3 regions of the Planococcus faecalis genome follow, and region 2 is predicted to be linked to each of the others. Evidence: riboswitches for the same ligand, from Rfam matches in the RefSeq annotation. Region 2 holds a riboswitch; each other region holds the start of a gene.
What was found. Region 2 has a riboswitch for cobalamin ahead of AJGP001_RS16490 (acyl-CoA thioesterase). Riboswitches for the same ligand answer to the same signal wherever they lie in the genome.
Positions count from the first base shown of each region.

Region 1: another riboswitch for cobalamin. It lies ahead of AJGP001_RS14095 (ABC transporter substrate-binding protein); the one in region 2 lies ahead of AJGP001_RS16490 (acyl-CoA thioesterase).
Region 3: another riboswitch for cobalamin. It lies ahead of AJGP001_RS08765 (hypothetical protein); the one in region 2 lies ahead of AJGP001_RS16490 (acyl-CoA thioesterase).

Region 1 covers NZ_CP019401.1:2,830,505-2,841,166, reverse strand. The annotation lists gene AJGP001_RS14110 (cation:proton antiporter) at 1-488, shown strand, start outside; gene AJGP001_RS14105 (YwiB family protein) at 682-1,089, shown strand; gene argS (arginine--tRNA ligase) at 1,089-2,750, shown strand; cobalamin riboswitch at 2,795-2,981, shown strand; gene AJGP001_RS14095 (ABC transporter substrate-binding protein) at 3,156-4,127, shown strand; gene AJGP001_RS14090 (FecCD family ABC transporter permease) at 4,111-5,112, shown strand; gene AJGP001_RS14085 (adenosylcobinamide amidohydrolase) at 5,115-6,578, shown strand; gene cbiB (adenosylcobinamide-phosphate synthase CbiB) at 6,578-7,531, shown strand; gene AJGP001_RS14075 (pyridoxal phosphate-dependent aminotransferase) at 7,518-8,597, shown strand; gene AJGP001_RS14070 (bifunctional adenosylcobinamide kinase/adenosylcobinamide-phosphate guanylyltransferase) at 8,579-9,127, shown strand; gene AJGP001_RS14065 (cobyric acid synthase) at 9,132-10,589, shown strand; gene cobS (adenosylcobinamide-GDP ribazoletransferase) at 10,586-10,662, shown strand, end outside.
Region 2 covers NZ_CP019401.1:3,317,435-3,328,096, forward strand. The annotation lists gene AJGP001_RS16475 (flavodoxin domain-containing protein) at 83-535, opposite strand; gene AJGP001_RS16480 (ribonucleotide-diphosphate reductase subunit beta) at 516-1,562, opposite strand; gene AJGP001_RS16485 (ribonucleoside-diphosphate reductase subunit alpha) at 1,575-3,860, opposite strand; gene AJGP001_RS16490 (acyl-CoA thioesterase) at 3,862-4,347, opposite strand; cobalamin riboswitch at 4,497-4,673, opposite strand; gene AJGP001_RS16495 (PAS domain S-box protein) at 4,770-5,546, opposite strand; gene AJGP001_RS16500 (DUF3934 family protein) at 5,754-5,939, opposite strand; gene AJGP001_RS16505 (TetR/AcrR family transcriptional regulator) at 6,026-6,631, opposite strand; gene AJGP001_RS16510 (GTP pyrophosphokinase) at 6,654-7,391, opposite strand; gene AJGP001_RS16515 (glutathione peroxidase) at 7,654-8,130, opposite strand; gene AJGP001_RS16520 (MarR family winged helix-turn-helix transcriptional regulator) at 8,170-8,607, opposite strand; gene AJGP001_RS16525 (organic hydroperoxide resistance protein) at 8,631-9,050, opposite strand; gene AJGP001_RS16530 (methyltransferase family protein) at 9,196-9,753, opposite strand; gene AJGP001_RS16535 (b(o/a)3-type cytochrome-c oxidase subunit 1) at 9,984-10,662, opposite strand, start outside.
Region 3 covers NZ_CP019401.1:1,753,016-1,763,677, reverse strand. The annotation lists gene AJGP001_RS08780 (GNAT family N-acetyltransferase) at 1-287, shown strand, start outside; gene AJGP001_RS08775 (GGDEF domain-containing protein) at 491-1,606, shown strand; gene AJGP001_RS08770 (HNH endonuclease) at 1,794-2,747, shown strand; cobalamin riboswitch at 2,803-2,996, shown strand; gene AJGP001_RS08765 (hypothetical protein) at 3,160-3,708, shown strand; gene AJGP001_RS08760 (ABC transporter substrate-binding protein) at 3,705-4,649, shown strand; gene AJGP001_RS08755 (arylamine N-acetyltransferase family protein) at 4,708-5,466, opposite strand; gene AJGP001_RS08750 (LacI family DNA-binding transcriptional regulator) at 5,627-6,643, shown strand; gene AJGP001_RS08745 (YqcI/YcgG family protein) at 6,771-7,505, opposite strand; gene AJGP001_RS08740 (DUF2207 domain-containing protein) at 7,613-9,283, opposite strand; gene AJGP001_RS08735 (potassium channel family protein) at 9,576-10,577, opposite strand.

The DNA.
Region 1 (10,662 bases), 490 kb from region 2:
CAGAGCATATACACGTGTCTGGAATCATCGCTGTAGTAGCAGGAGGGTTTGTTTTTAATGATTACGGCGGTAAAATCGGGATGTCAGAGTTAACGAAAAATGCGATTAATACATTTTGGGACGTCATCACACTTATTGCGAATTCGTTAATTTTCTTGATTGTCGGATTGGAAATTCGCAATATCGATTTTTCTGGCCAATGGTTGATCATCTTGTTGGCCATTGTGATTGTTTTAGTGGCGAGAGTTGTTGCTCTGTTTTTCAGTACAATGCCGGCTAAAGACTTAAATCGTAAAGAGCGGATTTTATTGAACTGGGGCGGGTTAAAAGGGAGTTTATCGATTGCCTTAGCATTAAGTCTCCCGGCAAGTTTCGACGGACGTGAAACGATTTTAATCTTAACGTTTGCGGTCGTCCTGTTTTCTTTAGTCATTCAAGGCTTAACCATCAAACCATTGATTAAATTATTAGGACTTCAGTCAAGATAAACCCAATCATACGAATGAAAAATAAACCGACCCTAAAATAAAGGGTCGGTTTTTGCTATAAATTTATCGAATTTCTCCATTCGCAACGTCCCGGTAAAAAGAACTGGTGCAAACAAGTAGGTGCTGTATTGAAAAAGCCGAGTGAATCGGGCTATAATGAGAAGGTTATTATTTGACGGGGAGGCGGAGAGACATGCAAAAGACAGTACAAATAAAACTGACAACGACGATCCGTCAGCCGGAAATGGAAGAACAAGTAATGGTATTGGAATCTCGAGGAACATTAACGGAGAAAAACCAGCTGCGCTATTTGCAGTATGCCGAGCAGCAAGATGACCTTGAAATTCGGACGATGGTTAAACTTCAAGAAAATGAAGCGGTGATTATGAGAAGCGGCGGCTTGCAGATGCGGCTCCCTTTTTTATTACATAAAGAACAAACCGGCAATCTGACAAATGAACAAGGATCGTTTATGTTGACGACGAAAGCGCATGAACTGTTGATCAGTGATACACGATTCAAGGTTCGATACGATATGGCATTAGGGTCAGAACATGTCGGTGAATACGAAATGGAAATACAATTTATGGAGGCTAAATAATGAATGCAGTAGAACAAGTTCAACACGCCATTAAAACAGCATTTGCGGAAGCAATCGAAAAAGCAGAGTTAACAACAGAATCAGTTGAAGTACAGTTGGAAACACCGAGAGATAAAACAAATGGCGATTATGCAACGAATATTGCGATGCAATTAACACGTTTGGCGAAAAAGCCACCTCGTGCAATTGCCGAAGCGATTGTAGCAAATCTTGATAAAGATGCAGCGAACATCCAAACAGTAGATATTGCTGGACCCGGATTTATCAACATTACAATCAAAAAAGATTATTTGCAGGACGTTGTCAAAACCGTACTAGAGCAAAAAGTAGATTACGGGCGTTCAACGGCAGGCGGCAATGAACGCATCCAAGTAGAGTTTGTTTCGGCTAATCCAACTGGAGACCTGCATTTAGGGCATGCGCGTGGCTCGTCAGTCGGCGATTCGCTATGCAACATTCTAGACTTGGCTGGATATGATGTATCTCGTGAATATTATATTAACGATGCCGGTAACCAAATTAACAATTTGGCTTTATCGATCGAAGCGCGTTATTTTGAGGCACTTGGCAAAGGCGACAGCATGCCAGAAGATGGCTACCGTGGCCAAGATATTAAAGACATCGCAGAAGCGCTGGTTCAAGAACATGGCGAAAAATTTGTCAGCATGACGCATGAAGAGCGTTTTGAAACATTCCGTCAACACGGGTTAAAAGTGGAATTAGCTAAACTGCAGCAAGATTTAGCAAACTTCCGCGTTGAGTTTGATGAATGGTACCCAGAATCATCCTTATACAAAAACGGTAAAATCGATGAAGCATTAGCTAAGCTCCGTGCAAATGGTCATGTCTTTGAAGAAGAAGGTGCTACTTGGTTCCGGTCAACAACATTTGGAGATGACAAAGATCGTGTCTTAATTAAAAATGATGGCACGTATACGTATTTAATGCCGGATATTGCCTACCATGAAGATAAATTGCAACGCGGTTTTGGCAAGCTGATCAACGTTTGGGGTGCTGACCACCACGGTTATATTCCACGGATGAAAGCGGCGATCGAAGCGCTTGGGTATGACCGTGATACACTTGAAGTGAGCATTATTCAAATGGTGCAATTGTACAAAGACGGCGAAAAAATGAAGATGAGCAAGCGTACAGGAAAAGCGGTAACGATGCGCGAACTAGTCGAACTAGTTGGACTAGATGCCGTTCGTTATTTCTTCGCGATGCGTTCAGGCGATTCGCATATGGACTTTGATTTGGATTTGGCTGTTTCTCAGTCCAACGAAAATCCGGTTTATTACTCGCAATATGCGCATGCTCGTATTAGCTCAATCTTGCGTCAAGCAGAAGAACAAGGTTTACTAGCTTCAGAAGAGCATTTAAACTTGTTGACTTCTGAAAAAGAAATTGATGTGTTGAAAAAAATTGGGGATTTCCCACAAGTCATCGCAGATGCAGCGAAACAACGTGCACCTCACCGCATTACAACGTACATTCAAGAATTGGCGTCAAATTTCCATAGTTTCTACAATGCCAATAAAGTATTAGATGCAGCAAACGCCGAAATGACAAGTGCTCGTTTGGCATTGATCACGGCTGTGAAAACAACGTTAGCGAATGCACTCAAAACAGTCGGCGTTAGAGCTCCTGAAAAAATGTAAGCGAAAGCTAAACGGTTACGTGTATAATGAAACAGAATTCGAACTTTATAGCGATTCATAAAGGTGCTTATGTCTAAGAACATGAGTTAAAAGGGAAGCCGGTTCAACTCCGGCGCGGTCCCGCCACTGTATGTGAGAGGAATTTGCAACATGCCACTGAAGCAATGCTTTGGGAAGGTGCAAACACCAATGATCACAAGCCAGGAGACCTGCCTTTATGACAACACACCCATATGCCTGCGAGGAAAGGCTGGATGCGCATGCTTTTTTATGGCGTCCTTTCAATCCCTCGCAGAACTTTGCGGGGGATTTTGTTTTGTGTCAGTTTTAAGTAGTCCACAAATCAGCGTCCGCCTGCAGCGATTTTTTATAACAAAAACACGACACTCTAGGGGGATTTTAATGATGAACAAGTTTTGGAAGTTTGGAGCAACAGCGGGATTAGCAGCCGTTTTACTAGCAGGATGTGGAGATACAGCAACGCCAGAAGAGGATGTCGAAACACCAGCAGAACCACCGACAGAAGTAGCAGAAGTTGAATATCCGGTAACCATCATAGATGCAGTCGGAGATGAAATTGTTATTGAAGAAGAGCCAGAAGCTATTGTCTCGATGATTCCATCGAATACAGAAATTGCTTATGAATTAGGATTAGGCGAAAAAATGGTCGGCGTATCCGATTATGATAACTACCCAGAAGAAACAGCGGATGTTGAAAAAATTGGGGGACAAGAATTTAATGTAGAAAAAATTATTAGCCTTCAGCCAGACTTAGTGCTTGCACACGAATCGGGACTAGGTGTTGGAGATGCTGGATTGCAACAATTACGTGATGCAGGCCTTGACGTATTCGTCGTTCAAAATGCGGCTAGTTTTGAAGAAGTTTACGATTCAATTACAGAAATTGCACAAGCGACAGGAACGATGGAAGCAGCAGAAAAACTAGTTTCAGAAATGGAAGTCCAAGTGGCTGAAATCGAAGAACTGGCAGCAACAATTGAAGAACCCAAAACGGTCTTTTTAGAAGTCGGCAGCCAACCGGACATTTACACAACGGGAAGCGGCACATTCATGGATGAAATGTTGACATTGATTAATGCGGAAAACGTTGCTGGCGAATTAGAAGGATGGGTTATTATGGACCCAGAAGCAATCGTTGCAGCAAATCCGGATGTTATGATCACGACAGAAGGCGATTATGTTGAAGATGCAGTCGGTCAAATTAAAAAACGTGGCGGCTTTGCAGAAGTAACAGCTGTTAAAGAAGATGCCATCTACAGCTTAAATTCAGATATGCTCACTCGTTCAGGACCACGTTTAACTGCAGGACTAATGGAAATGGCACAGGCAGTTTATCCTGATGTTTTCAATGAGTAAACATCTAGTAGCATACAGCGTCTCTCTGCTGATTTTAGTAGGAGCCGTATTGCTCGGGGTGACCGTTGGAACGGTTTCTATTTCACCAGTTGTGCTGTGGAATCCGTCATCAGATGAAGCGGCGGCCAATATTTTATGGAATATTCGCATGCCTCGCGTAATTTTGGCAGGGCTTGTTGGAGCAGCGTTAGCGATTGCGGGTGCTGCGTTCCAAGGGCTTTTAAAAAATCCATTGGCCGATCCTTACACCCTGGGAGTGTCTTCCGGTGCCTCAGTCGGCGCTGTGACGACGCTCTTTTTTGGTATTTCGATACCGTTTTTAGGACCCTTCACCTTACCGGTTATGAGCATGATCGGAGCATTGCTGACGATGTTTGCCGTTATGAGCTTTGCAAAACTGGTGGATCGCTCGATGAAAATGGAAACCGTCATTTTAACTGGAATCATCTTTAGTTCATTTCTTGGATCAATTATTTCTTTAATGATTGCTTTAACAGGAGAAGAGTTACGGCAAATTATCGGGTGGCTGCTCGGCAGTGTGTCTATGCGTGGTTGGCCATATGTCCGAATGGCGTTGCCGTTTGTGTTAATCGGTTCTTTCATATTATGGCTAAAGCGTCGTGAATTAAATGCGATGCTGTTCGGTGAAGAACGCGCGCAGCACTTAGGCGTAGATGTCAAAAAGAGCAAAATGACGATCTTGATTGGCGGATCGGTACTAACAGGAGCCGCTGTTTCGGTTTCTGGAACGATTGGTTTTGTCGGATTGGTCGTTCCGCATATGACCCGTTTATTATGGGGATCGGATCATCGCCACGTTTTGCCTTTGTCGTTTATTAATGGAGCCGCTCTTTTGATCGTTTGTGATTTGGTATCACGAACGATTATCTCACCAACAGAATTGCCAATTGGTGTCATTACGGCGTTTATCGGCGCACCGGTATTTGCCTTTATCTTTTTCCGGCAGCGCAAAGGAGGGGTATAACAATGCTTGAAATAAAGGATCTAACAGGTGGCTACGGCGATAAAAATATCGTAAAAGACGTATCTTTTACTGTGAAGAAAGGCTCTATTCTAGGTATTTTAGGGCCAAATGGTAGCGGCAAATCGACCTTAATGAAATTAATTAGTGGTGTATTGCCAGCTGAAAGCGGCGAAGTTCGAATCGAAGGTATGTCGATTGCAGATTTTCCAGCTAAAGAACTAGCGAAAAAAATGGCGGTATTGCCTCAATTGCATACACACGCCTTTTCCCATACAGTTCGAGAAACGGTCTCGCTTGGCAGGTATCCGCATCAAGGGGGCTGGTTTTCATTATGGTCTGAAGAAGATGAGCGGACCGTTATAGAAGCCATGCGCTTGATGGACATTAGCCATTATGAAAAAACGCAAATTGACCGGATGTCTGGTGGCGAGCAGCAGCGTGTTTTCGTCGCACAAGCATTAGCGCAAGATGCGGACATTTTACTATTAGATGAACCAACGAACCACTTAGATATTAACCATCAAAAGGAATTGCTCGATACCATTAAAAAGCAAGCTATTGAAAAAGAGTTAACCATTGTTTCGATTTTTCACGATATCAATTTGGCGTCTATGTATTGCGATCAATTATTGTTGCTTGACCGGGGTCAAGTTGTTCGAATGGGTGAACCACATGAAGTGGTTCGCGAACAGGATATTGAACGGGTCTATAAAACGCGAGTTAGCAATCACCCACATCCTGAATTACCAAAGCCGCAAATCACTTTATTGCCAGGAGTTAAGAATGCTTCAGCCATCTTCAAAATTCGGGCAGAAGAATTTCAGATTTCTAAAGACATGGTGCTATACAAAAGCCCCATTCCGTTAAAAACGGTTTCCTCAGCAGTCGTCAATGCAGGCTCCGGATGGTTCCGGAATTTTATGAACCGCCATGTGGATGCGTTTTATAATGTAGATGATAGTGTTCTTGAAATGACGGAGTATATTGCGGGAAATGGCTTGAAAACGACGGATACAGTAGGAATGATGACAGCGGTTCAAACGCAAGATGCCATTGTTAAAGAATATGCAGGTCCTTTTGGTTCGGTCGTCATTGCGGTAACTGCAGGCGTTGGAAACGGTGTGGATGTCTCAAAAGCAGTAGAACGTACGCTACGCGTTGGTACCATCAACACATGGATACTAGTTAATGGAGTTTTGTCGGATGAAGCATTTATCCAAGCAATGATTACGGCGACTGAAGCCAAAACGAAAGCACTTCAACAAGAGCAAGTTAAAGATCCGCTGACTGGTACAATTGCAACCGGAACATCGACTGATAGTTGTTTGGTTGCGGCAACGCAACAAGGGGAGCAATTGCCTTATGCAGGGCCAATTACCGAGCTTGGAAAATTAATCGGTGTTGGCGTTTTTGAGTGTACTGTCGAAGCACTCAAATTATATGAACTAGCGAAAGCGAAAAATTGATAATGGCACATATTATCGCGATAATGCTAGGTTTAACCATCGATCGTATGGTTGGAGATCCACCAAATTGGCCGCATCCGGTTCGCTGGATCGGCACAGCAATAAGCATATTAACGCGTCGCTGGAACAAGGGGGCAAACGCCTACCGAAACGGCTTTTTGTTAGTAGGAACTATTGCCTTGACCGTGTTTTTGATTGTTTATCTAGTTGTCGCACTGGCGTACTCGTCGAACCTTTTTGTAGGAATTGTCTTAGAAGCTTTACTGATTGCTTCTGGACTTGCCCAGAAGAGCTTAAAAGACGCAGCGATGGATGTTTACACGCCGCTGATCGATAAAGATATGGTGTTAGCACGTGAAAAATTATCTTGGATTGTCGGCAGAGATACAGCTGGCTTGAATGAAAGTGAAATAACGCGAGGCGTTGTTGAAACGGTTTCTGAAAATACGAGCGACGGTGTGACCGCGCCATTATTCTGGGCATTTTTGCTTGGAGCACCTGGATTATGGTTGTATAAAGCGGTCAATACGCTGGATTCAATGGTCGGTTATCATAATGAGGAATTTGAGAAGTTTGGCTTTGCTTCAGCAAAAACCGATGATGTGCTGAATTTCATTCCGAGTCGGTTAACCGGCTTTTTGATTTTAATCATGACAGAAAACAAACAGGCACTGTCCTTACATCAACGTTTTGCGAAATGGCTACAAGATGCACCCAAGCATCCAAGTCCAAACAGTGGTTGGTTAGAAGCGGCTACAGCGGTGCAACTGGGCATTGAGCTCGGTGGTGTAAATCGTTATCGTGGAGTCGAGACTTACCGTGCACGAATGGGAATCCCGATTTATCCATTAGAAGCACGACATATTCATGACACTGTTGGACACATGCAACGAGTCACCATTGGATTTTTCATTTTATTTGTTTTAGGAGGGGTCTTGCTTGGTATTGCCTAATCACGGAGCTAATCCACTACATCTGTATAAACAAGCTGGAATCACTCCCCCTGAGCAAATTGTGGATTTCAGCGAAAACGTTCATCCGTTCGGTCCACCTGCATTCTTGGCAGAACAGTGGCCCAAAATGCTAGAACGGGTCGGAACTTATCCCGATCCACAAGGAGAACCGTTTCGCACAGCAGCTGCAAAATTTCATCAAGTAAAAGTAGACCAACTGGCTATAGGGAACGGTGCAGCTGAGATTTTCACTTGGTTAGCTAGAAGATATCGCAATCAACAAGTAGTATTAATCGAACCGGCATTTTCTGAATACCGCCAAACGCTGGAATCGGAAAACGTTCAGATCAGAGTGATTCAGCTGGGACCGGAAAATGGCTGGAAATTGACGTTGGAAAAACTTCAACCCGCCATTGTAGGCTGCACGGCGCTGTACATTTGCAACCCACAGAATCCTACAGGTATTTTGTTAGACCTCGAAACACTTAAAAAAATAGCGCAAGCTTGTTTAATTCAAAACTGCGAACTGGTACTTGATGAAGCCTTTATCGATTTTATTGGCGAACAAGTTTCGTTTATGCCGTTTTTACAGGAATTTCCGAATGTTATCATTGTTCGTTCGATGACCAAAATGTATGCAATTCCTGGGTTGCGACTGGGCTATGCGGTTAGTCAAACTGAAACAATCGATCAATTAAAGCAAGGAGCGGCACATTGGAATGTTAATGCCTTGTCTGCTGCGATTGGAGCAGATTGTCTGAAAGCAGTCAGTTATCGCTTCAAGGTGATTGGAGCCGCTTCAGCAGAACGACAGAAGATGCAGCAGTTTTTTAGTAGAAATCATTGTCGAACAACTGATTCTGCCGCTAATTTCTTGTCGTTTCAGTTGCCAGACCCGTATGATTCTCAAGCGTTTTTCGTAGAACTATTAAAAAAAGGAATGGTCCTTAGACACACGGAATCGTTCCGAGGAATGGATGGCAAGTGGTTCCGAATCGGCATGAAGTCAACGGAAAATATGGAGAAACTTCGGGAGGCGATTGCAGCATGGCTCGAGGTCAATTAGTTTTTATCAGTGGTGGAGTTCGTAGCGGCAAAAGCACTTATGCAGAAATGCTTGTACGTGATACTGGCAAGGGCCGGAGGATTTATTTGGCTAGCGGTCAAGCTTATGATGAAGAGATGATCGAGCGCATTGAACGTCATCGAAAAGATCGGCAGGAAGATGGCTGGCTAACTATTGAGCAAGCCTACAGTATGGCAAATGTGTTACAAGAGCTTGAACCGGACGATTTGGTGCTATGGGACTGCGTAACAACGTGGCTTGCCAATGAACTTTATGAAGGTTGGGAAACGGGCAATATGTGTGCTGACATTGAAGACTGCATGGAGCAGAAATGGGGTAAGTTACAAGAGACGATTCTGGAAATGTTGAATACAGTCCATTCGTTGACAATTGTCTCAAATGAAGTATTAGACGACTTTGTGCGAGATCGACTGTACCAAAGCTGGCTTGGGCGTATTCATATTTGGCTCGTTCAGCAAGCTGATCAGGCACTCGAAATGGAAAATGGGTTGTCATTTAGAAGGAAGTGAAAAAATGCGTGGAATAATGATTCAAGGAACTTCATCAGATGTCGGAAAAAGCATGATATGTACAGCTTTTTGCCGAATTTTTTCTGATGAAGGATTCGAAGTAGCTCCTTTTAAATCGCAGAACATGTCGAACAATTCCTACGTCACAATACTTGGCGAAGAGATTGGTCGCGCGCAAGGTGTTCAAGCAGAAGCAGCGCGTGTTTTAGCGACCGTAGACATGAATCCAATCTTACTGAAACCTGAAAGTGGGATGAAATCGCAAGTGATTTTATTTGGTGAAAAACTTGAAACGATGGATGGTATGGATTACCGAGCACAGTTTTACGAAAAAGGATTAAAAGCAATCGATCAAGCACTAGCAAATTTGGCGCAAGACTTTACTCATCTAGTTATTGAAGGAGCTGGGAGTCCAGCTGAAGTCAACTTAAACGACCGCGAGATAGTTAATATGACGGTTGCTAAACGTGCAGATGTTCCGGTAATTTTAGTAGCCGATATCGAACGAGGTGGTGTTTTTGCATCGATTATCGGAACGCTCGCTTTGATACCCGAAAAACAGCGAGTTAAGGGTCTAATCATTAATAAATTCAGAGGCGACGTACAGCTTTTTGAAGAGGGTATCCGTTTTCTTGAATCGTATACAGGCATACCGGTACTCGGAGTTATTCCTCATATGGATCGTCATGAAATCGAACAAGAAGATTCGCTTGGAGTTCAAGCTGTTCAGCAGATATCCAGAGTTGAACATGCGATTGAACTAGTTGTCTGCAAACATCCTTATATGTCAAACTTCACAGATATTGAACCTTTTCTCAATGAACCAGATATTACCATTCGTTGGGCTGAAACAGTTGCTGATATTGGACATCCAGATATCTTGCTGTTACCAGGCACGAAAAGCACCATTGCAGATCTGCGCTACTGGAAACAGCAAAAGCTTGGAGCCAAACTGAGTGAACTGTACGGCAACACATGGATTGTCGGTTTGTGCGGAGGCTTTCAACTGTTTGCTGAAACCTTAACAGATCCACAAGGTTACGACGGCACAGCAGTAGAAAATGAAGAAGGATTTAGCTTGATCCCATCTATGCATGTGGAGTTTCAAAAGCAGAAAATGGTTCGACGCCAGAGAGCTACAGTAAAGTTTGAACATGCAGAAGTTGAAGTCGCAGGTTATGAAATTCATCACGGTAAAGTGACAGCATCCGCTTATCCGCTTATGCATTGTGGAGATATTGGAGAGGGATATTTTCATAATCGGCTACTGGGCACACATCTACATGGGTTTTTCCAGGATCTACACTGCCGTACTGCGTTTCTCGCACCCATTCGAAGGCAGAAAAATCTACCAATACCTTCACGTGAAGTAGTGAAGGATCCTTTTGATCGCTGGGCAGGACATGTTAAACGTCATCTCGACTGGGAGAAAGTCATAGAAATAATGGAAGCCGATCAATGAGCCAGCAGCTAAGAACAGGCCTTTTATTAGCGCTTCAATTTTTTTCAGTGATCCCAGTGAAAAAACAATTACC
Region 2 (10,662 bases):
CTTTTCGGAAAATAAAAAAACCCTAAATGGCTCACATTAAAAGTGGCTATCGTTTAGGGGCTAGTTCACTATCTGGGTTTTGTCATTTAGTAGATTGAATCAGCTCAGCTAATTTTTCACAGCGAATAAAGTCACGCGGCTGCGGTGTCAATTCTACTTTCAAACTGGCAACTAGTGTTGTCTTTACGTACAGCATGTCTCGAAAACGATCGACTGCTCCACAAAACTCTGCGAAAAAACTATCGCCTGTCCCGAAAACCGCCGTTTGTAATTCTTTGTGTTCTAGTTTTTCAATCGCATGATATAAATCGCGCAGTTCTCCAGGAATTTCACCACTTCCCCACGTATACGTTCCAATTAACAGCGTATCGAAATCCGACAAGGCTGCTAGTGGAAAATCTTCTATTTTGTATAGCTCGGTATGAAGTCCTTGTTGCAAAATAGCTGCTTGTAGCATCTCTGCTAGTTGTTCTGTGTTGCCGGTAACAGAAGCATAGACAATCGCCAGTTTCGGCTTATAGCTCGTCAAAACCATTCGACTGCGACACTTTCGTATACGTGCGTGATTTCTGTTCAAAGAAATCCGATTTTGTGTCGTTCATCATGTCATCACCAAATACGTGAATCCAAGGCATCGGATTGCTGCGTTCTTCGTATAAATTATCTAGTCCTAGCTGACGCAGACGCTTATTGGCCAAATACTCAACGTAGCCCTCAAACTCAACCAAATCCAAGCCCTCAATATCAGCCAAAATGTAATGCGCCCATTCTTTTTCTAGCTGTACTGCTTTGTCGATCGTTGTATAAATATATTGAATGTTTTCATCTGTATGCAATTCCGGATTTTCTGTCAGCATAATGCGGATAAATTGCGCGATAAAATAGGCATGCTGCATTTCGTCGCGTTGAATATAGCTAATCATCGTACTGGTTTTTAGCATTTTTTGCTGACGCGCCAAATGGTAGAAAAACGCAAAGCCAGCATAAAAATAAATGCCTTCGAGATTGATGGAATTGACGCTCAGCTTAAATAAGTTTTGCGGCGTTGGATTTTGTCGAAATTCCTCGTATGCGTCTAATATCAATTCATTTCGTTTCTGAACAACCGGATCGCTTTTCGCTTGATCGAAGCGTGCGTTTTGTTCGCTTACGGATACCAGTGAACTCAATATATACGAATATGACTCCGTGTGTACCGCTTCTTGCTGAGAAATGACGGCAAAAATGGCTTTGAAGCTCGAATCGGTCACATAATCCATTGCTTGACTCATTGTTGGTGTTTGCAAGCTGTCGAGTGACGCTAATTGCGTGTTGATCCGTAAAAAGACATCCTTTTCTACATCGCTCAAGCTATCCCATTGCTTGATGTCGTCTTGCATATTAATTTCTTGTGCTTTCCAGAAGTTAGCAAGCAATGCTTGATACAAATCATACATTTGCGGATAAGCAATGTCGTTCCAGTTTAACAGCCCCGAAGACTGGCCGTTCAACACGCCAGTCGATTTGTTTGGGTGCTCCGGATTTAATAATTTAATCTTTGTTAACGGTTCATGTATGGTCATGATCATTCTCCTTTAGCTTTGGCATGCTTCGCATTCTTCGATTTCTGCCTGAGACGTACTGCGGACATAGTAAGTCGTTTTTAAGTTTTGCTTCCATGCTTCTAAATGTAATTCCAACAACTCTTTTGCTTTAATCGTGTGCGGCACATAAAAGTTAAAGCTAATCGATTGATCAATATGGCGTTGACGCGCTGCATTTTGTCGAATGCTCCATTTTTGGTCCAATACGTGACGCGAACGACGATAATAATCATACGTGTTGTGATCCAAGTCTGGTGCAGTCACTTTAAATTTGAAATTCTTTTTCTCTTCTGCGTATTCCACTGCGTATAGCGGATCAATGCCGTCTGTTGAACCACCAATTTTCGCAGTTGATGAGTTAGGTGCAACAGCCATCATCCAGCCATTTCGAACTCCTGTTGTTGCCACTTGCTGTTGCAAGTCATTCCACCGCTCACTTGTGTAGTTGCGACGTTCAAAATACTCGCCTGTGTGCCATTCAGAACCTAAAAACTGACTGAACGCGCCTTTTTCTTCTGCTAGTTGCATAGAAGCACGTATCGTTTGATAAGCAATTTCCTCGTAAAGCTTATCGGCAAACTCAACCGCTTTTTCACTTTCCCAATGGATGCCTTCAAGTGCAAGTAAGTGGTGCCATCCGAACGTTCCTAAACCAATTGCGCGGTATTTTTTATTTGTTGCTTCAGCTTGTCCTACTGAAATCGTATTCAAGTCAATGACATTATCAAGCATGCGTGTTTGAATCGGCACTAAACGCGCTAATACGTCCGCTCCAACCGCTCTTGGCAAGTTGATCGATGACAAATTACAAACCACAAAATCGCCTGGTTTGCGGATCATGACGAGGTTGCCGTCTTCATCAGTATATTCTTTAACAATAGTAGTAGCTGACATATTTTGCATAATTTCTGTACATAAGTTACTGCAATAAATCGATGTCAGCCCGCGACCTCTTGTGTGCTTGTTCGGGTTTTGACGATTGACTTCGTCACGGTAAAACATATACGGTGTGCCAGTTTCTAGCTGAGACACCATGATGCGCGCCATAATCTCCATTGCGCGGTAAGTTTTACGCGGCAACAACGGATGATCAACTGCTTCTTGGTATTTTTCGCTAAAGTATTTGGTGTCTTTTTCATCGTAAAAATCTTCAAGTCCTAAGGCATTGCCATTTGCGTCTTTCCAACCCATCACTTGCTTAACTTGGTGCGGACAAAACGTATGCCACTCGCCAATACTGCGTCCGTTTTCGTCTTTTTCTTGCAAACGCTCCATAAACAAATCTGGAAGTGACACACCTGTGAAAATATCATGTGCTTTACGGCGCTCATCGCCATTATTGGTTTTCAAATCCAAGAAGCCATTCATAATGTCTTTATGGAAGACATCTAAGTAAATCGCGACAGCTCCTTGACGCTGACCTAATTGATCCACACTGACCGCCGTATCGTTAAGCAAGCGAATCCACGGTACAACGCCTGAGGAATTGCCTTTGAATTTTTTAATGTCTGAGCCTAACGCTCTTACTTTGCCGTAATAAATGCCGATGCCCCCACCATCTTTACTAAGACGCGCGATATCCCAGTTGTTTAAGTAAATGCCGTCTAAAGAATCGTCTACCGTATCGATAAAGCACGAAGACAATTGCCCAAAACTTTTACCTGCATTCGATAAAGTTGGAGTCGCAACGGTCATATACAAATGACTCATCGCCCAATACGCTTCTTTAACAAGCTCTAATCGACGCTCTTGCGGCTCATTTTGCATCAACGTCATGGCAATAACTAAAAAGCGCTCTTGCGGGAGTTCAAACAACTGCCCTTCATAGTCTTTTGCCAAATAACGATCTGCCAGTAAAAACAAACCGATGTAGTTAAATAGCAAATCCCGACTCGGCTCGATTTCTTGACCTATTTCTGTAATCTCCTCTTGTGAATAAGAAGCTAAGAGCTCTTTTGAGTAGATCCCGACTTGTGTTAATACTTTGATTAACTTATAAAAGTCACCATATTTTTCAGTAGCGGAATAATTGCGGCTGCTTGCGGCTTTCTTATACAAATCACTGACATACAACTCTGCCGCTACGTAAGTCCAGTCTGGCTCGTCCATGGTGATACGATTTAATGCATAAAGTAAGGATTGCTCGCCTTTTGCTTGTTCAGCGAGTTTTGCTGCTCGCTCTAGTAGCTCGCGCGTATCTAGTCCATAAACCTCAGTTGCTCGCTTGAGCGCTTTTTCTACTGCGTCCATTTCTGTTGTATCTGTTTTCATATTCATATCAGCATAACTCCTTTGCGAATTCGTTTACTTTCATGCGTCGTTGCTTCCGCTCTTGTGCGCTTTTGAATAATTCTTTTTCAGCAGGAGTTTCCGGTATAACACCAACGACTGGCGTCGGTTTGCCGTCACCGTCGACTGCAACCATTGTCAAAATGGCTGTCGTCGTCAAATTTCTATTGCCGGTTTCAATTTGTTGGCATTCAGCTTTAACGTACACTTCCATCGATGTTCTACCTGTCGATATCACAACACCTTCTAGGATGAAGATGTCCCCTACTTTAGCAGAAGATAAAAAATTTACCGTATCAATCGAAGCTGTTACGACTGCTTTTCCGCTGTGCCTCATGGCAGTAATCGCGGCAATTTCATCAATATACGCGAGTACGGTTCCACCGAATATCGTTCCTAAATGATTCGTATCAGGTGGCAACACTAACTTTGTTTGAATGGTTCTTGCTACACCTGCTGCTAATGGTTCTGTCATGATTGCATTTCCTCCTTCTATGTAAAACAAAAAAACCCATCCTCTCAAGGAGGATGGGTTGGAAAACGCAGAATAGCGAATAAAGGCAGCAAAAAACCAGCTGCTTACGCAGAATATCTTCGTTATCCTTCTCAACTCCCGGAGAAGATCATAAACTTAAAACAAAGGCAGGTCTCCTGGCTTGTGCGTCGTCCTCTGCTATCTCCTTCCCGTCCATTGGACAGTGGATTGTGATAGCTCGTCAGCACTTACAGTTGCGGGTACAGCTCCGGTATTATCGGATTCCCTTTTAAGCCTTCTCAGGCACCTTCATCACTATTTTTACTACATATAGTTATTAATATGATAAAAAACACTAAATATTGTATCTATACACTATAAACCACTTTCATACTTTTAACAAGACTATTTAAAAACTCGTTTTAATTAGCTAACAAATATTGTTTTAAAGCTTGTTTTACTGTGCCTATTGTCTTTAATTTGCTAAAGTCTATGCGCACATCGACAGCTTTTAATGCCAGTTCTGGTCGAATTCCTGTAAAAATAATTTGAATACCTAATAAGCGCATGATTTGATCAATTTTGTATAGAAATTCTGCAACCACATTATCGATATTGTAAATCCCCGAAACATCAATAATGAGACAGTGCAAATTTTCTCCTTGAACTTTCTGCGGGATAACATCGAGCAGGCGCATACTTCGGTCCCCATCGACTGATCCTACAAGTGGTAGTACAGCTAGTCCATCAATGATCGGAACAATTGGTGCCGAAATTTCGTTTTTAAGTTGCAAAAAGTCATGCGACATTTTTTTCTGAAGCGTGATGTCCCGCATAATAGACTGGATTGCTATCGTTTCTCCGTACTGAACCGGGTAACAATACAATTCTACATCGGCTAAAGTTCCGTCAAAACGTCTAACAGTCGTCTCCATTAATTCTCCAATCGTTCGATCTTCCATTCCTTTTTGAATCCGTTTCGTGATTAATTCTTTAAAGTCATCTGTAAAAACTCCTACTACATCTGCCCCTACAACTTCTTCTTGCTTCGCTTTAAAAAATTCAGCACCTGATTTGTTTATATATAAAACCTTCTGATTTGAATGGATAATTGTTGTCTCGTCGGAATAATTCACGATTTCTTGATACATTTTTTCTTTTTCTGGAATACTTACTAACGAAGTTGGTCCATTCGTCATATCCCTTCACCCCTTTCGTTTCGGAAACTATCTATTACTCATTTTACACTTTTTCGAAAAAACTTTCAGTATTTACCAATACGCGAAAATAACTCATTCATTCTTACTAATTTTACCACTCATGAGACAAAAATTCTTATCATCCATTGCGATTTCACATCAAATAAAAAAGAGCTGCCAGTTGAGCAACTCCCCCTACTTTCCTATCTATGCATCGACCCATTCAGAAGCTAGTTCTTTTTCTGTTTTCGGCTCGTCCGCTTTTTTAGTATTTTTGCTCGTATACGGTTTAAAGCTCTTGGCTTTGTTGGCGCCAGATTTCCAGCGAGTCCATCCTTTTTTGCCAGTTCCCTGACCCGTACCACTTTTCGGTTTCGCTTTTGCTTTGCTCATTTTAATCACTCCATTACTGCTACATTACTGCAACGATGAAGTACATCTTATCACATTAAGCCGTAAAATTAAACAAAATGTTCTTGTCAGACACGGGAAAGCCCTGTTCTCAACAACTTTAATTCCAATTCGTAATTTGCAATAGACTCATCAATCGTTAAGTTTTTAGCGAAGTATTCAATCCAATTCCTAACGGTCACCGAAATCATAATTTTAAGCAAATGGTATAGTTCTTTGTTTCCGGAAACGTTTAACTTGGTCGTATCGATCAAAAGGCTAATCGCTTGGAATTCTTCTGCAGACTCTTCTTCATTAACGATTTTGATAAATTTCGTCTCCACTTGTTCTGTCATGTTCAAAAGGACGTTTCGTTTAAAGTCGAGTAATTCTTCTTCTTTTACAGCAAATCGGTAAAATTCACTAATAGCTTGAAATAGATCCCCATTTTTTTTCTGCAATATTGCTCTGAAAATTTGTTTTTGTTCAACCGTGTAGCCATTCAGCAAGTAAAAATAAAGATCTTCTTTTCCTTCAAAATATTGATAAAAGCTGCCTCGAGAAATCCCCGCTGCTTTAACGATATTGGCAATAGAAGCCTCTGACAAAGATGCATTTGAGAATTCCTGTTTAGCTGCTCCAATCAAATGCTGTTGCTTGTTCTTAGGTAAATTATAAAAAGTTAGTTTTGGCATCGCTGTCTCCCTTTCTATCAACTTATGTCATTCTATTTAACGTGAAATTAGTTGGTAAACGGAACCGTTCTTTATCAATCAAAATCTCAGAAAGATCTTCATCATCACCAATCTGGTCTTTCAACTTATTCATACGCAGCTGAATTTTTTCCATTTTACGATCCAACTGTGCTGCTGAGTCTGCCGATTCTTTCAACTCTCTAATAATATCAACCGGAACTTCTTTATTGTATTTATAGTAGATCTTATGTTCGAGGCTGGCCCAGAAATCCATCGCAATGGTTCTGATTTGCACTTCTACACAAACTTCTTCCACGCGGTCCGACATAAAAACAGGAACCACGAGCAATAAATGCAAACTGCGGTAACCGTTTGGCTTCGGATTCTTGATATAATCCTTCACTTCAAGAACTTTTAAATCAGCTTGGTTTTGTAGCATTGTACTTAGCCGATAGATATCCGTTTCAAATGAACACGTAATTCGAATTCCCGCTATGTCTTTAATCGTCTTTTTAATATCTGAATGTGAAAGTTCGATTCCTTTTTTTGTCACTTTTTTCATAATGCTTTCAGGAGATTTAACTCTTGAACTGACATTTTCAATTGGATTATAGTCATGAACAAATTGGAATTCCTGCTGTAAGATATTAATTTTTGTATTTATTTCATCTAATGCGAACTTGTAGCCCATCATAAATCTCATAATTTCTTTTTGAGAATCTTTCATTTTTCGTAAGTCGTCTTTTATACTGGCTTCCATTTTGTTGTCTCCTTCAATTTTCAAACATCCACTTTATCCTTCTTCAACTATGAACCTGCTCTGCTCAATTTTGATTTTTCAGCGTACAATAGTAGTTTTATTTTTACATTTCTAAATCAAACGCACACCAGTGACACCTTGTCACTTTCACAAGTAAAGCTTAACATGACAGCATGTCATATGTCTAACAAGAAGTGACAACGTGTCATATTCACATACAAAAAGAGCCATGCCCAATCGAGTGGGCATGGCTCTTTGCTGGTTACTTGGAAAGTACTTTCTGAATGTCCTTTTCAAACGATTCAGGTGTATCTTTTGGAGAAAATCGTGAAACGATGTTACCGTTCTGGTCAATTAGAAATTTCGTGAAGTTCCATTTGATACCACTTGTCAAAAATCCTTTTGTGTTGCTAGTCAAATAGTTAAAAAGCGGATGTGCGTCTTCGCCGTTCACTTTTACTAAGTCATGCATAGGAAAAGTAACACCATATGTCATACGACAAGCTTCTTGCGCTTTTTCTCCAGTGGCTTCTTCTTGTTTAAATTGATTGGACGGAAAGCCTAAAACCACTAATCCTTGCTCCTTATAATCTTCGTACATTTTTTCTAAGCCATCAAACTGATCTTTCAGCCCACATTTTGTGGCGGTGTTAACAATTAACATCGCTTTTCCTTTGTATTCACTTAACTGATATTCTTCACCATTCGGTTTCGGTACGGCAATATCGTAAATATCCATCTGCCATCACTCCTTATTTAGTGATTCAAGTCATTTTCCTTACAAATCCATGGTTTTGAAAGCGGCATTCAACTCTTTTAAATTTTTCATCAACGCTATTGCGTTGACCCCCATAAAATTGCAGCTAGTGACTTTCTCAAAGACAGCTTGTTCAACCGCTAATTGTTCGCTTTTGGCCTTTTCCGTCAACGAAATGATAAATGCACGCTTATCCGTTTCGGACTGCTGTTTAATTAGCCTACCACGTTCAATCATCCGGTTAAGAATAGGATTTAACGTTCCTGTGCCAAGTCCTAGTCGCTCACCGATATTTTTTGTTAGCAGTTTGTCTTCATCCCATAGAACAAGCAACACGAGATACTGCGTAAATGTTAGGTTGAACGGCTCTAGTGCTTTAGCATACATTTTCGAAAAATTACTGGAAGCTTTATACACTTCAAAGCATAATTGCTGATCCAGTTTTGTTTGTTTTTCCATTCTTCTCTCACCTACATGAATTATTATAGAATGCTTAGTTCCACATCCACAGATCCTTGAATCGCTTTTGAGTACGGGCACGTATGATGTGCTTTTTCAACATATGTCCGCTTTAACTCTTCACTAATCCCAGTGATATCAACAACTAGTTTCACAGCTAGTTTCACACCGCCGTTGTCTTTATCCACAATCAGCGCAACAGTCGCGGTTACTTCGCTTTTCTCTATGTCCACTTTGTCGGCTTCTAGTACCAATTCCAACGCACTGTTAAAGCATGCACTATAGCCTGCCGCAAAAAGCTGCTCAGGATTTGTCGCAGTTGTTGCGCTTCCGCCAAGAGCTTGTGGTTTTGCTACGTCCATATAAAAAATGTTATCCGGTGAATAAACCGCTCCGTCTCTTCCGCCTGTATTAATCATTGTTGTTTCAAATAGTGTTTTCATTATATATGTTCCTCCATCCATTTATATCTTACACGATCTACATTAAATTATATCGTGTACGATGTAAAAGAAAATGCTCACACTTTCAATAAAAAGCTATTATTCTCCACAGAAGAAAATAATAGCTTTTGCTCAGATCTTATGATTAGTAAATAAACGGAATCAATCGCGCGCGCTGCTTCATCCACTGCTCATAATCAGACCCAAATTTCTCAATTAGCAACGCCTCTTCATAATTGATGCGTTGAAGTAATGCCCAAATCATGGCACTTCCTCCCACAACGGCTGCAATCATACTGCTAAAGAAAAGCGCCATGCCAATTGTGATCAACAACAAACCCGTATACAATGGATGCCGTAGCTTCTGGTAAGGCCCGGTACTGACGATTTCATCGCCTTCTCGAACTGTAACGTAACGTGTGAATTGTGTTTTCAAGTGTAAAATTCCCCAAAACCGTAAAAACACACCCGCAGCAAGTAAGATGACACCTACTAATTGCCCGACAACTACGAGTGATTCAAACAGTGCCAGTTCTTGCAATGCAAAAGCCACTAGAATTGTTGCGATCAAGACGCCGAAAATCGAAAAAAACGTACGTTTTTCCAACGAATCGCCTTGGCCAATCCCACGATTGCGAAAAATTAGAAATTCACTTAGCCAAAACACACTTATTGCTGTAAACAGCCATTCCAAAATCGTCATCGCATAAGCCCCAACTTCCTGTCTCTTTCTTTCCAATATATCGAAAGCTGTCACACAACACAATTGCGACTACTCATAAAATTAAAAAGACAGTCAAGAAATCACGTAAACTGATTTCTTGACTGCCTCCTGTTCAATCTTCTATAGAAGAGATTTCAACTAACATTGCAGTAAATGCGATAAACACAACCATTAACGATAAAACCATTGTGAACATTATTCTTCAACTCCTACCACGTTTTGAATCCTTCTGAGCCTGGCGGTGCATGTTGAATCATATGTGTTAATGGAATTGCATAGGCAAGTACAATGAGTGCCAAAGCAAGCCCAATCCAAATCCACCAATTTTCTAACCATTTTGGTGTATTGCTCATATCACTTTCAGCCATCGGAAACTCAACCCTATCTTTCGCTTCAACAGCTTTTGGCGAAAGGAACATCGTCATGACAACGATGTAAATCAAGATCATTGCCGACACAAATAAAATGCTGCCGCCAATTGCCATTGTGACATGATTGGTTAAAATACCATCGAACCATTCTGCTGAAGAGGGATGATTGTTATAACTAGAGTAAGCGGTTCTTCTTGGTGCTCCGAGAAGACCTAATAGATGCTGCGCTGTCGACATTAATAGCATCCCGATAGACCACGTGATAATTTGCACCAGTCCTAAAACTTTCATAGATTTAGTAAATTTACGACCCGTTAAATAGGGAATCAGCCAAAATGTTACGCCCATAAATGTCATCGCTACCGGAGTTCCTACAGTAATGTGGAAATGTCCAACAATCCATAATGTATTATGAACCACTTCGTTTAACTGGAAACTTGCATTGATAATTCCGCCAGCTCCACCGGGAATAAAGAACAGCATGGCGATAAAAATAGACGTAAAGCGAATATCTTTC
Region 3 (10,662 bases), 1.6 Mb from region 2:
TTGCGATAGGAGAAGAAATCCAACGTAAGCAACACTCGATTCACATCGCAATAGGCGTTTCGCGGCGAGAGCGGGGAAAAGGTATAGGGTGTCAATTGTTCGTGGCCATGGAAGAGTGGGCAAAAGACAAAGAAATTCGCCGCATTGAATTGACCGTATTAGAACACAATCACGCTGCCATTGCGTTGTATAAAAAAAGAGGTTTTGTAGTAGAGGGACTCAAAAGAGAGTCGATTGGTATTGGTGGTAACTACATGAATGAATGGTTTATGTCGAAATTACTCTAGAATTTTTTTAGTCAATACATGCACTTTAGGCAGTCTTGAACTGAGATTGCTAAAGTGTTTTTTGTCTTTATAAAAAATACATGGATATGAAAAGGAAAAGCACAAATCAACTAGAATTTTGTACAATATTGTATTTAATCTATATTTTTAGACTTATTAACTGTAGACTATTATAGAATATCTTATGAATAGGAGATGTATAGATGGCAGCATTGCTTTTTTTCTTTCTTGAAAACATGGCATTAATTATCGCCTTATTGTATTTGGCGTTAAAAGCAAAAGAATTATTATTCCCAAACTTGACTGAATCAAAGTTCTTATATCTATTAAGTGTTGTCTTCATAAGTTTTTTAACCTTTTCCGTCATGTATAATCCGTATTTTTATATGGGCATGAGACTGGATTTGCGTGAAGTTCCACTTTATTTTATTTCATACATTGCTGGTTGGAAAGTTGGACTGCTATCTGCTATATTCCCGGCATACTTCCGGTACTCTTTCGAAGGTCCGACGGTTGTATTGGGTATTTTGCAAACGATTGTACTGCCAGTCGTTATTGGCAGCTTGTTTCACAATCAAAAATCATCAAATAAGTTTTTCAATTTATTGAATCTCAAAAAAATGATGGCTGGTTTTTTGATTTTCGAAATGTTGAAATCAGTCTGGATGTTTTTATTTACACCAGCAACTATTTCTATTATTATTGCCATGTTGTTTTTTGCTGGAGTTGCGGTATTGGCGATGGGTTTAATCACCAATGGAGAAAGTCGTCAACTATTGCTGCGAACAGAACTGGAATATTACTCAAATCAAGATCCGATGACGCAGTTGCCCAATATCCGTTTTTTCAAAAAGACACTAGCGCCGTTGATTGTGCAACAAATTCCACTCGCCATTGTTATGATGGATGTGGATTATTTCAAAATTTACAATGATACACATGGGCATCAAAAGGGAGATGCCGTACTTCGTTCGCTTGGCCAATTAATGAAAGACAATACGCGTAGCAAAGATCATGTAGCTCGTTATGGAGGAGAAGAATTTATTTTTTGCATTACGAACCCTCAAGACCAACGTGAAGCTTTGATGCTTGCTGAAATTGTTAGAAAACAAATAGAGCTTTATCCGTTTGTCGGAGAAGAGTTGCAACCAGCAGGAAAACTAACAGTGTCAATGGGTGTCAGCATGAGTACAGGAGACAAAAGCTTAGATGAATTGATTGGTGAAGCCGATAGTGCCATGTATGAATCAAAGCATAATGGAAGAAATTGTGTGACAGCTCATTCTGAAATAAACACACGTGAATTGGTAAAATCTTAATCGGAAAAAATGATGAAACAGTCACTGCGTATAGTGGCTTTTTTTGTTGCGGCGCTTATGCTTTTCTTAATCCCAACAAAAGCTTTGGATTTAAGTTAAAATAAAAGGAAAGGTTTTTCTTTATCTAACTTGATATATTACATAGGAGTCATTGAATTTCAGCAATGTTATTATTAGGAGGATATTCATGAATAGTTTTATTGTTATGCAAGGAGAGACCTATCAAGAAGAACGCAACGCAGAGGTTCTTTGGTCACCGAGGGTTGATAAATCGGGGATGATTCCACACTCTTGGAAACGAATGCAGGAGTTAAAAAAAGGCGATATCGTTTTTCATTATGTAAAAGGATTTTTAGTAGCTATTAGTCATGTACGAGAAGATTGTAAACATGGAACCAAACCTAAAAGTACAGACGAGCAGCAGGACAGCACTGAAGAGGTATTTATCGCACGGGCTGTTTATCGCGAATTGGACAATCCGTTATCCATTAAGGCGTTTTTTAGCGACATAGAGCCTTTACTGCCCGTAAAATACGCGGCATTTCAAGAAGATGCTAGTGGCAATTCAGGTTATTTGTATCCGTGCAATGAAGAACTGGCGATGAAATTTTTAGAACTAATTAGCGCCTTAAATATTTTCACCTTGGAAGTCGAACAATTGGAGTTGTCAATGGAAGTGATTAAAAAAACAGAGCATGATCCATTAATCAGCTTGATTGCAGAAGCAGAACTACAAATCAAAACGAAAATGCGTAGAGGTAAAGAACAATTCAGAGAAAGTTTATTGCCGCTTTGGAACGGAGAATGTCCACTTTGTGGAATTGGTATTGACACTGTGTTGAAAGCGACGCATGCCAAGCCTTGGAAAGACAGCTCAGCTGAAGAGCGGCTAGATGCTTTTAATGGCATCTTACTTTGTGCCAATCATGCTGCTTTGTATTCAGCGGGATTCATCGCATTTACCGGAGGCGGAAGTCTCCGTATTTCGAGTCAAATTCCAGAAGAACATTATCCCACCTACCAATTAAAAAGAGGGATAAAAATACCCGTTTCGCCAGAGCATGCTCTTTATTTAAGATGGCATAAACGAATCGTTTTTGCCGAACTGCCTAAAGTGAAACTGCTGGTCAATCAACAATAATCGTTCGATAAGTATGTCTTTTGTCGTACGACATATGCTAAACTAGAAACAAGTGAATAATCATGCAGAAAAAAGGTGCTGATTCGTCAGCATAACAGGGAACCCGGTTAGATTCCGGGGCTGTTTCCGCAACTGTAAGTGCGTATGAAATAAGAAAATGCCACTGTTTAGTGTTACCAACTAAACGGGAAGGTTCTTAAAGTAAAGCGATGCACAAGCCAGGAGACCTACCTTTTTTTGAACGTATTTTTACTCTTCGGAAGATAAGGGAATCATACGGCAACGTTTCTATTTTGACTGCTGAAGTATGTCTCTAAATAGCTATGCCGCCGTCCTCTTTTGAGGGCGGCTTTTTGCTGTTTAGAGAGCGTTCAATGCCATGATCTTCACCAAACGGAAGTGAGGTGGAATGATGAAAAAAGACATGCGTTATCTTTGTTATCCATTTATGCAGGAATCTGCAGTTACTGTGGATTTTGAAATTAGGACTGATTCGTTAACTACCCGAATCGGAGAAGCCCTGTCATTGACACAAGATATAGAAGCTATACAACGAGATCTGCAGATTTTACAACCTATGGCTTATCATTTGAACGGCTCAGTTCGCGGTAAAATAGCCGTTCATGAGGAAGACTTGATTGAGCTAAGTAACATGTATGATTATTATGTAAACTTCACAAAGGATAAAATCGGTAATTTTGTTTTGCCGCAAGGAACACACGCTGCATGCGTCCTGCATGTTTGTCGCAGTGAAGCGAAAAAATCAGTAAGAGCCTTGCACAAAGTGAGTTTAGAAAGAGAAATACCGAACATTCTCTTTGATTATGCCAATTTGTTAGCCAACGTGCTTTTTACGATGGCTGTTTATGTTAATCAGCATCACGGAGTGGAAGAAATCCCGTTCGTCAGCAAGTCCTATCCAACTAGACCTAAAAAGAAAGAAGTGACCAATCAACAATGAAAATTTCCTCGTTCAAATACGTAGCTATCGGAGCAGTTGTTTTAACTCTAGGTGCTTGTCAATCAGAAACAACAGAAAAAACAGATGCAGAACCAACGAATAAAGGAGAGGAACAAGCAAACTATACCGTTACAGATGATTTAGACAACGAGTTGACGTTTGAAAAAGTACCTAAAACAGTTGTCTCACTTATTCCAAGTAATACTGAAATTTTGTATGGCATTGGCGCAGGAGAAAAAGTGATTGGCGCGACTGATTATGATAATTATCCAGCAGAAGCAGCTGAAGTTGAACGTATTTCAGATTCAGTCGTTTTTAACGCAGAACGCATCATTGAAATGGATCCAGATGTCGTCATCGGTTATTCTACAGGTGCGCCAACCGGTTATGAAGAGTTAGAAGCTGCAGGTATCCAAGTATTTGTTATTGAATCAGCGCAATCTTTTGAAGATGTGTATGGCGACATCGAACAAATTTCGACCGTCATGGGTCTTGAAGACAAAGGGGATACGTTAAATAGCTCAATTCAGCAGCAAATTGAAGAAGTACAAGAAAAAATAGAAGGGGTAGAAGCGAAAAAACAAGTGTTTTTTGAAATCAGTCCTTCGCCCGAAATTTATACAGCAGGTCAAAAAACGTTCCAACAAGAAATACTGAACCATGCCAATGTCGAAAATATCTTTGGTGACCTCGAAGGGTGGCCAAAAATTTCAGAAGAAGAAGTCATTACACGAAATCCAGAAATTATCACAACAACGGTTTCTTATACGGAAGATCCAATCGGGGAGATCAAAGCACGTGAAGGCTGGAGCGATATCGAAGCGATTCAAAACGATCAAGTCTTTTTCTTGGATTCTGATATCACATCACGCCCTGGACCGCGCATTGGTGACGCTGTGGAATTAGTAGCTAAAACAATTTACCCAGATTTATTTAACTAAAACACAAAAACTCCTCGCCTTAAAAGCGAGGAGTTTTTTTATGCAGGAAATCATAGCGTTATTCCAAGCTAGCTGGATCTATTCCGAACTCCTCTTTTAATACGTTCCTCTTATCGGCTGGAGACAGCTCGATTTTTGTTTTTCGTCCATTTTCTGAGCGTGTTAACTGATGATCTGACAAAGTAATTCGTCCGTTTTGAGTTGCCCGAGTGACTAAGTCATTGTGTGTAAAAGAAGAGTCTTTAGATACTTGATTAAAGACACATCCTTCATGAAAGTCAACCAGCTGCTTTTCATCTGTTGAAAATCTATAAAGCACTTTTTCGTTCTCTTCATTTTCACGAATCAGATCATAATAAACGTCATCCACTTTTTCGATGCGGTAAGTACCACTGTGATCAGTATGGCGTTCACCACCAAGCGGAATTGGACTCATCGTCGAGTCTCCAAAACCGGCATCTACTAAGTAAAGCGTATCAAACTCCACGAGAATCGCCGCATGCGTATCAGTTTTGGCCCAAGTGCCATTTGGTCTTTGAACGGTTGCCGATATTAGTTTTGCTTGATATCCTAACTGACTGAGAAGCCAGTGAAACAACCCATTTAATTCGTAACAATACCCACCTCGCCGCTGATTAACAATTTTTTCATAAATTTTCTCTAAGTTTAAGTAAATTGGAACATGTCGCATAACGTCTAAATTTTCGAATGGGATATTTTGCATATGCAAAGATTGCAATTCAGTCAAATCTTGCAAATAATATTCTTGAATCGCAGAAGCGTTAAAACGAGCTAGGTATTTTTCTTTATTCATCATGACTAATCATTCCTCCTATTACTGTAAATGTTTTTTTTGTAGATGCTATTCATTTTTAAGTGTAGTTATTTTTGCAGACGTGATACAATGAATGGGTAAATAAATTTAGGTGAAAAATCAGTTGAATAGTGAATTCAATTAGATGAAAAAAGAAGGTAGGGTGATAGATTTGGTATCAACGACTGATGTAGCAAAACATGCAGGTGTATCACAAACGACTGTTTCACGCGTACTGAATAAACCAGATCAAGTAAGGAAAGACACGTACGATAAAGTAATGGCTGCAGTGAATGAGCTAAATTATTCATTGGGTGGAGTAGAGGAGACTGTTCCATTTACTGCGAATGCGAACCAAGTGAAAATAATTCATTTGGTAGTTGGATCATTAGATGATCCAATCTTTACTGAAGCCACCCCGGCTATTATAAATTATGCAAAGCAGCAAGGCTATGAAGTAATTAGTCATTTTATTGCAAAAGAAAATGAATCGGATGTATTCGATGCGGTATTGTCTAGCAAAGCACAAGGCATCGTTTTGATTTCTGTGTTACTGAATAAAGAAGAGTATGATAAAATAAGTGAATCGAACACACCGGTGATTTTGCTGAACTCTAATTATTCAGGTAGTCATCATTCAATTGGCTTGAATGACACTGAAGCTGGGTATTTAGCTGCCCATCATTTAATAGAAATGAACCATCAAGAAATTGCTTGGGTAGGAGGTACATTGAATAATCCCTCTTATAATAATCGTCTTCTAGGATTTATTCAAGCTATTCAAGAACAGAAAATCAAAGTTCGTAAAAAGCGGTTAGTGGTTACGGAGACAGATAAAAACTCGTTATTTAAAGCTTTTAAGAATTTACAAGCATTAAAGAAAAAGCCGACAGCTATTGTTGCTGCTACTGATGAAATTGCCATCCAATTACTGGATTTTTATCAACAGGAAGGCTATCAAATTCCACAAGACATCAGCATCGTTGGAATTGGCAATTCAGAGATTGGCCAACATTCATCTCTGAACTTAACTTCTGTCGGAACGTCCGATAGCCTGGAAAATTTAGGTCAAGAAGCGGTAAAAAGACTATTTGATATGCTTCTTTACAATCAAGACGAAGCGTTTAATGTGACTAGAGATGTGCAGTTTTATGAACGGAAAACGACTGCTCTACGTTAACAAGCCATAGTGGCTGGAAATTCATCTAGTCAATTTAAAAAGCCGTGCCGGCAAACATACCGGCACGGCTCTTTTTGGTCTTTCAGATTTATTTACAAAAAATTTTCATTAATGGTAAATCTACTGATCATTTCATTTCTTTGTGAGTAAATGGACATTTCCCTTGGATAGGTTCGCTGTCGTCACCGATGAAAAATTGCTTCCATTCGTTATGTTGTGGGTCACCAAAGTGGCTAATGTCGGGATGAGTTGGCAAATGATCCCATGCTTCTACACGTTGTCGAACTTTATCACGTGACATTATGCCGCCTTTTTCAGTTCCTGTTAATCCTTTAAAAATACGGCGGGGCTGGAATCCTAAAACCATCGCATTGCCGAGGTCACGAGTTTTGCGCTGTTTATAAGCGGGTGTATTGCCAAAAATAAAGATGGGTTCCCCTTTAAAAGTAAAATCCCATAAATAATGGTCTGGATCGCGCGGGGCTTCTTTCGGCCATTCTGTGTCATCTTCATCATGTAAGTACTGCAAAATGTCCCAAAACTGTTGCCGATAAGTTTCAAGTGAAGCTTCTTTCTTGAAAGGCTCAACAAAGACAAATAGCCCGTGGCGTTTATGCTTTGGGTCATCAAATAACGTTAAGAATGCATCAACAGCTGCAGGTAAATTGCGCCAGTCTTCTTGTGTGATATACGCATAGCGTAATTCTCCTTTCATCTCGCCGTTCATGCCGAAGTAGCATGGAAAAGTTTTATCCGTTACAGTTTTGTGAAAAGTAGTGTATTCGGCTAATAGCCATTGAGGCAAGTCTGTGCGTGTTGTAAAATCTTCTTTCGTTAATAAAGCAGAGTTTGTCGTAATCATGAGAAGTTCCTCCTGTTGTATAAAATTGCGTTTTACTTGTTGTTCCCTAAGAAACAGCGGGCAAAACAAAAAAAGGCTGAGATTTTCTCAGCCTCTTGGTCAAGCGATTAAAATGCACCAGATCCACCACCGCCACCGCTAACACCCCCGCCTGCAGATATCGCTCCTGAAGCACTAGCAGAAGTGCTGGTGCTGGAATAGGCAGCAACAAACAGTCCAGTCAACAAAACAGGATTATAAAACAATCCGAAATCTGCAAATGCCGAATCGCTATAGGCAGTGGTGAAGCTTAGTGTTGTAAGGTGGGTGGATTTTTCGTCTGCCCCAAGTAGGTAGCTAAAAGCACGCATCTTTTCGTCTTGCGTTAAATGATTCCAAGCTGTTGGCTCTAGATTTTTCATCGCAGTCCGTAGCTGTTTCCATTCTTCTCGAATCACATGGCCTTTATAAGTAATCGGAGAGTAAAAACAAAATCCAATAAAGCCAATAGCAATGATTATAGAAACAACCATCATTGGAAACAATTCTAAGAACCCGAAAAAGATGGAAGCTACACCAAATACCAGTCCGCTAGTTCCAACGATCCCACGCAACAAGGGGTGTTTGTCGTAAAGCTCATACTGTTTGACCTCTTCTTGAATGCCTTGCTGCCAAAGAGTGATAGAGTCGGTGTAAGAAGCATGATTCAGCTCTTGTTTTGTGTAGCTTTCCAACTCTTTTGTTTCAAAAATTTCACCATCACCTACTTTATCAAAAAGCAGTTCGATTAACGTAGCCTCGTGAATAAATTCAGTATTGCGGTCGATCAGTCGGAATTTTTCTTCTGATAGCTGTTCAATCTTTTGTTTACGTACCAGTTCCATTAAGGCTGCTGCTGTTACAGCAGGTGTTAAAATGGAAGACTTAGTAAAATAGAGAGTCGCTGGAATGCTCATTTTTTGCTTTGGTACGAAAAAGTGAGGCGTGTCTGGTTTTGCTTGCTGCTTGGTTTTGCGCGCATGACTAAAAGCCCAAGCGAAGAAAGCCAGTAACGCTGCTCCGGCAGCTGGAATCAGCCAGTTGCCAATAGATTTTCCTACCTGTTGTTTAGCTAACAAAGCTGCAGCGTCGTTTGCCATTTGCTCTTTGTCAGCGGCTAAGTCAGCGAGGACCAAGCCGTCTTTCTGAGGTAGACTCGGGAATAGATGTTTGTCAAAAATGACGCGGACGTCTCCGTTAGAGCCTGCTAATACCTTGCCCATGTCAAACTGAACCCCACCATCACTTTGTAAACTGCCGGTTTGGTAAGCACCATCGTAACCGATAAAAGCTGTTTTTTCTGAATCAGCAGGCGGTGTAATGGTTATTGTCATTTGTTCATAGTCACTGTCGTTGCGGTCATCAAAAAATGGCCAATAAAATTCAGCGCCGTCCGCGTATGTATCGACAGCTCCTTGAATTTCGTAACGCAATTCGATGGTAATGGTTTCATTTTCACCTGAACGGAAGATGTTGTATAGTTCTTCATCCTGTTCGACTTTTAATTCTTTCCCCTGTTCAGAAGCGGTAAACTCATGAATCGACGTTCCTTTTTTTGGAACGATTTCCCGTATAATGCCATTAAAATCATCTTGAAATTTGTACGTATGATTTTCCGTGACAGCAACCGTTCCGTTGCTAGTTACTTGCGCATCGATGGTGACTTTAGAAATGGAATAGTCCACAGCAAATGCTTGAAGAGGAAACAACGTGAAAACGAGCAGGGTCCATAAAACGATAAATTGGTTTTTCTTGTGCATTTACCTCACTCCTTTCGTTCGTTACGAAATGCTCGGTAATAAGTTTCAGAAAGTCGATTGTTTCTAATCGGATGGTATCTCTGCCGGTTAAAACAGGTCTAAACTTTCAAATAAAAGAAGTATGGAAAAAGCTTCATTGGAGTGGATCGTGTGTTAACCTCTTTTCAACTAACTGAATTTTCATTTAACATTCTAATTATAGCAAGCAACTTAGCAAAATCACAAATAACACTCATCCGCGTTTTGTTGCAAGTTAAAGGGATCGCAGACAAATGAGATCCGTTTGAGACGGTTAACTTGAAGACCATGAACGTCCATCTGCTTCGAGTCCTCCTAATAATTTTCGGCGGCGATTTTCTAACGTTGCAAATGCGTTAAGGTAATCTGTTTCTGGCATCATTGGAATTTCTGCTTCCTGAAAAATGTTGAAATTAGGAATAGGTGGAATCTGTTTGGACGGCTTATAAAATGACTTGTTCAGTGTGTCTAAATACTGATCGATACTAGAGCGCATTTCTTTCAACAATAGCTGATTCGGATGATAGCTAACGGGAACAGCGAATTTGATTAAACTCACTGCTTCATCTAAAATCGCAATTGCTGATGGCATAGCGGTCTTATGACTCACGGCATGATAGTAATGTAAAACAGGATAAGCTGCGTGTTGGGCAGCAAGTGAACTGAGTTGCTCTGAGTAGCTAGCTAGTAAAAGATCAAGGTTATGAAAGTCATGGCCGTTCCAAGCGCTACTAACTAGCTCTTCAGCAGTTTCTCCAAGACCATGAATGCTCGAAGCGAAAGAACGTTTCATCGTAACCGCGCTTAAAATGGAGATTAGATACGTAACACCAAAAGTGATGAACAGCATACCTGTACCTGTTGCAAGAACGGAAACAATTTGCGCACTTCCTTCTTTTGGGCTGAAATCGCCGTTGCCGAGTGTAAAGATTAAATAACCGGCAAAGTAAAAGCGGTCGACCCAGGAGATAGCATCAGTTCCATGAGAAGGGGCAATCGCTTGCCCAAGTCCCGCAAAAATCAAAGTCCAGCCAATCCACAATAAAGAAATCCACATCAACAACGTTGCACTCAATACGAACGGACCTGCTAAGCTAAGTGATTTGGAATGATTTCCTCCAATCATTCTAGCCATTCTCCAAATAAGTGAAGACAAGCGGTTCGTAACGGGTCCCGCACCACCATCAATCCACAAAGTCGTCCAAATAAAATCGACGATGCACAGGATAATAAATGCCATGCCAACAAGTAAATAAAGTAAATTCAGAATAATCACTCCTTTCTTTTAGAAGGTGTAACATAAAATAATGACGTTAAACTACAGCAACAGCTTTGTTACTTGGATCAGGATGAGTAAACGA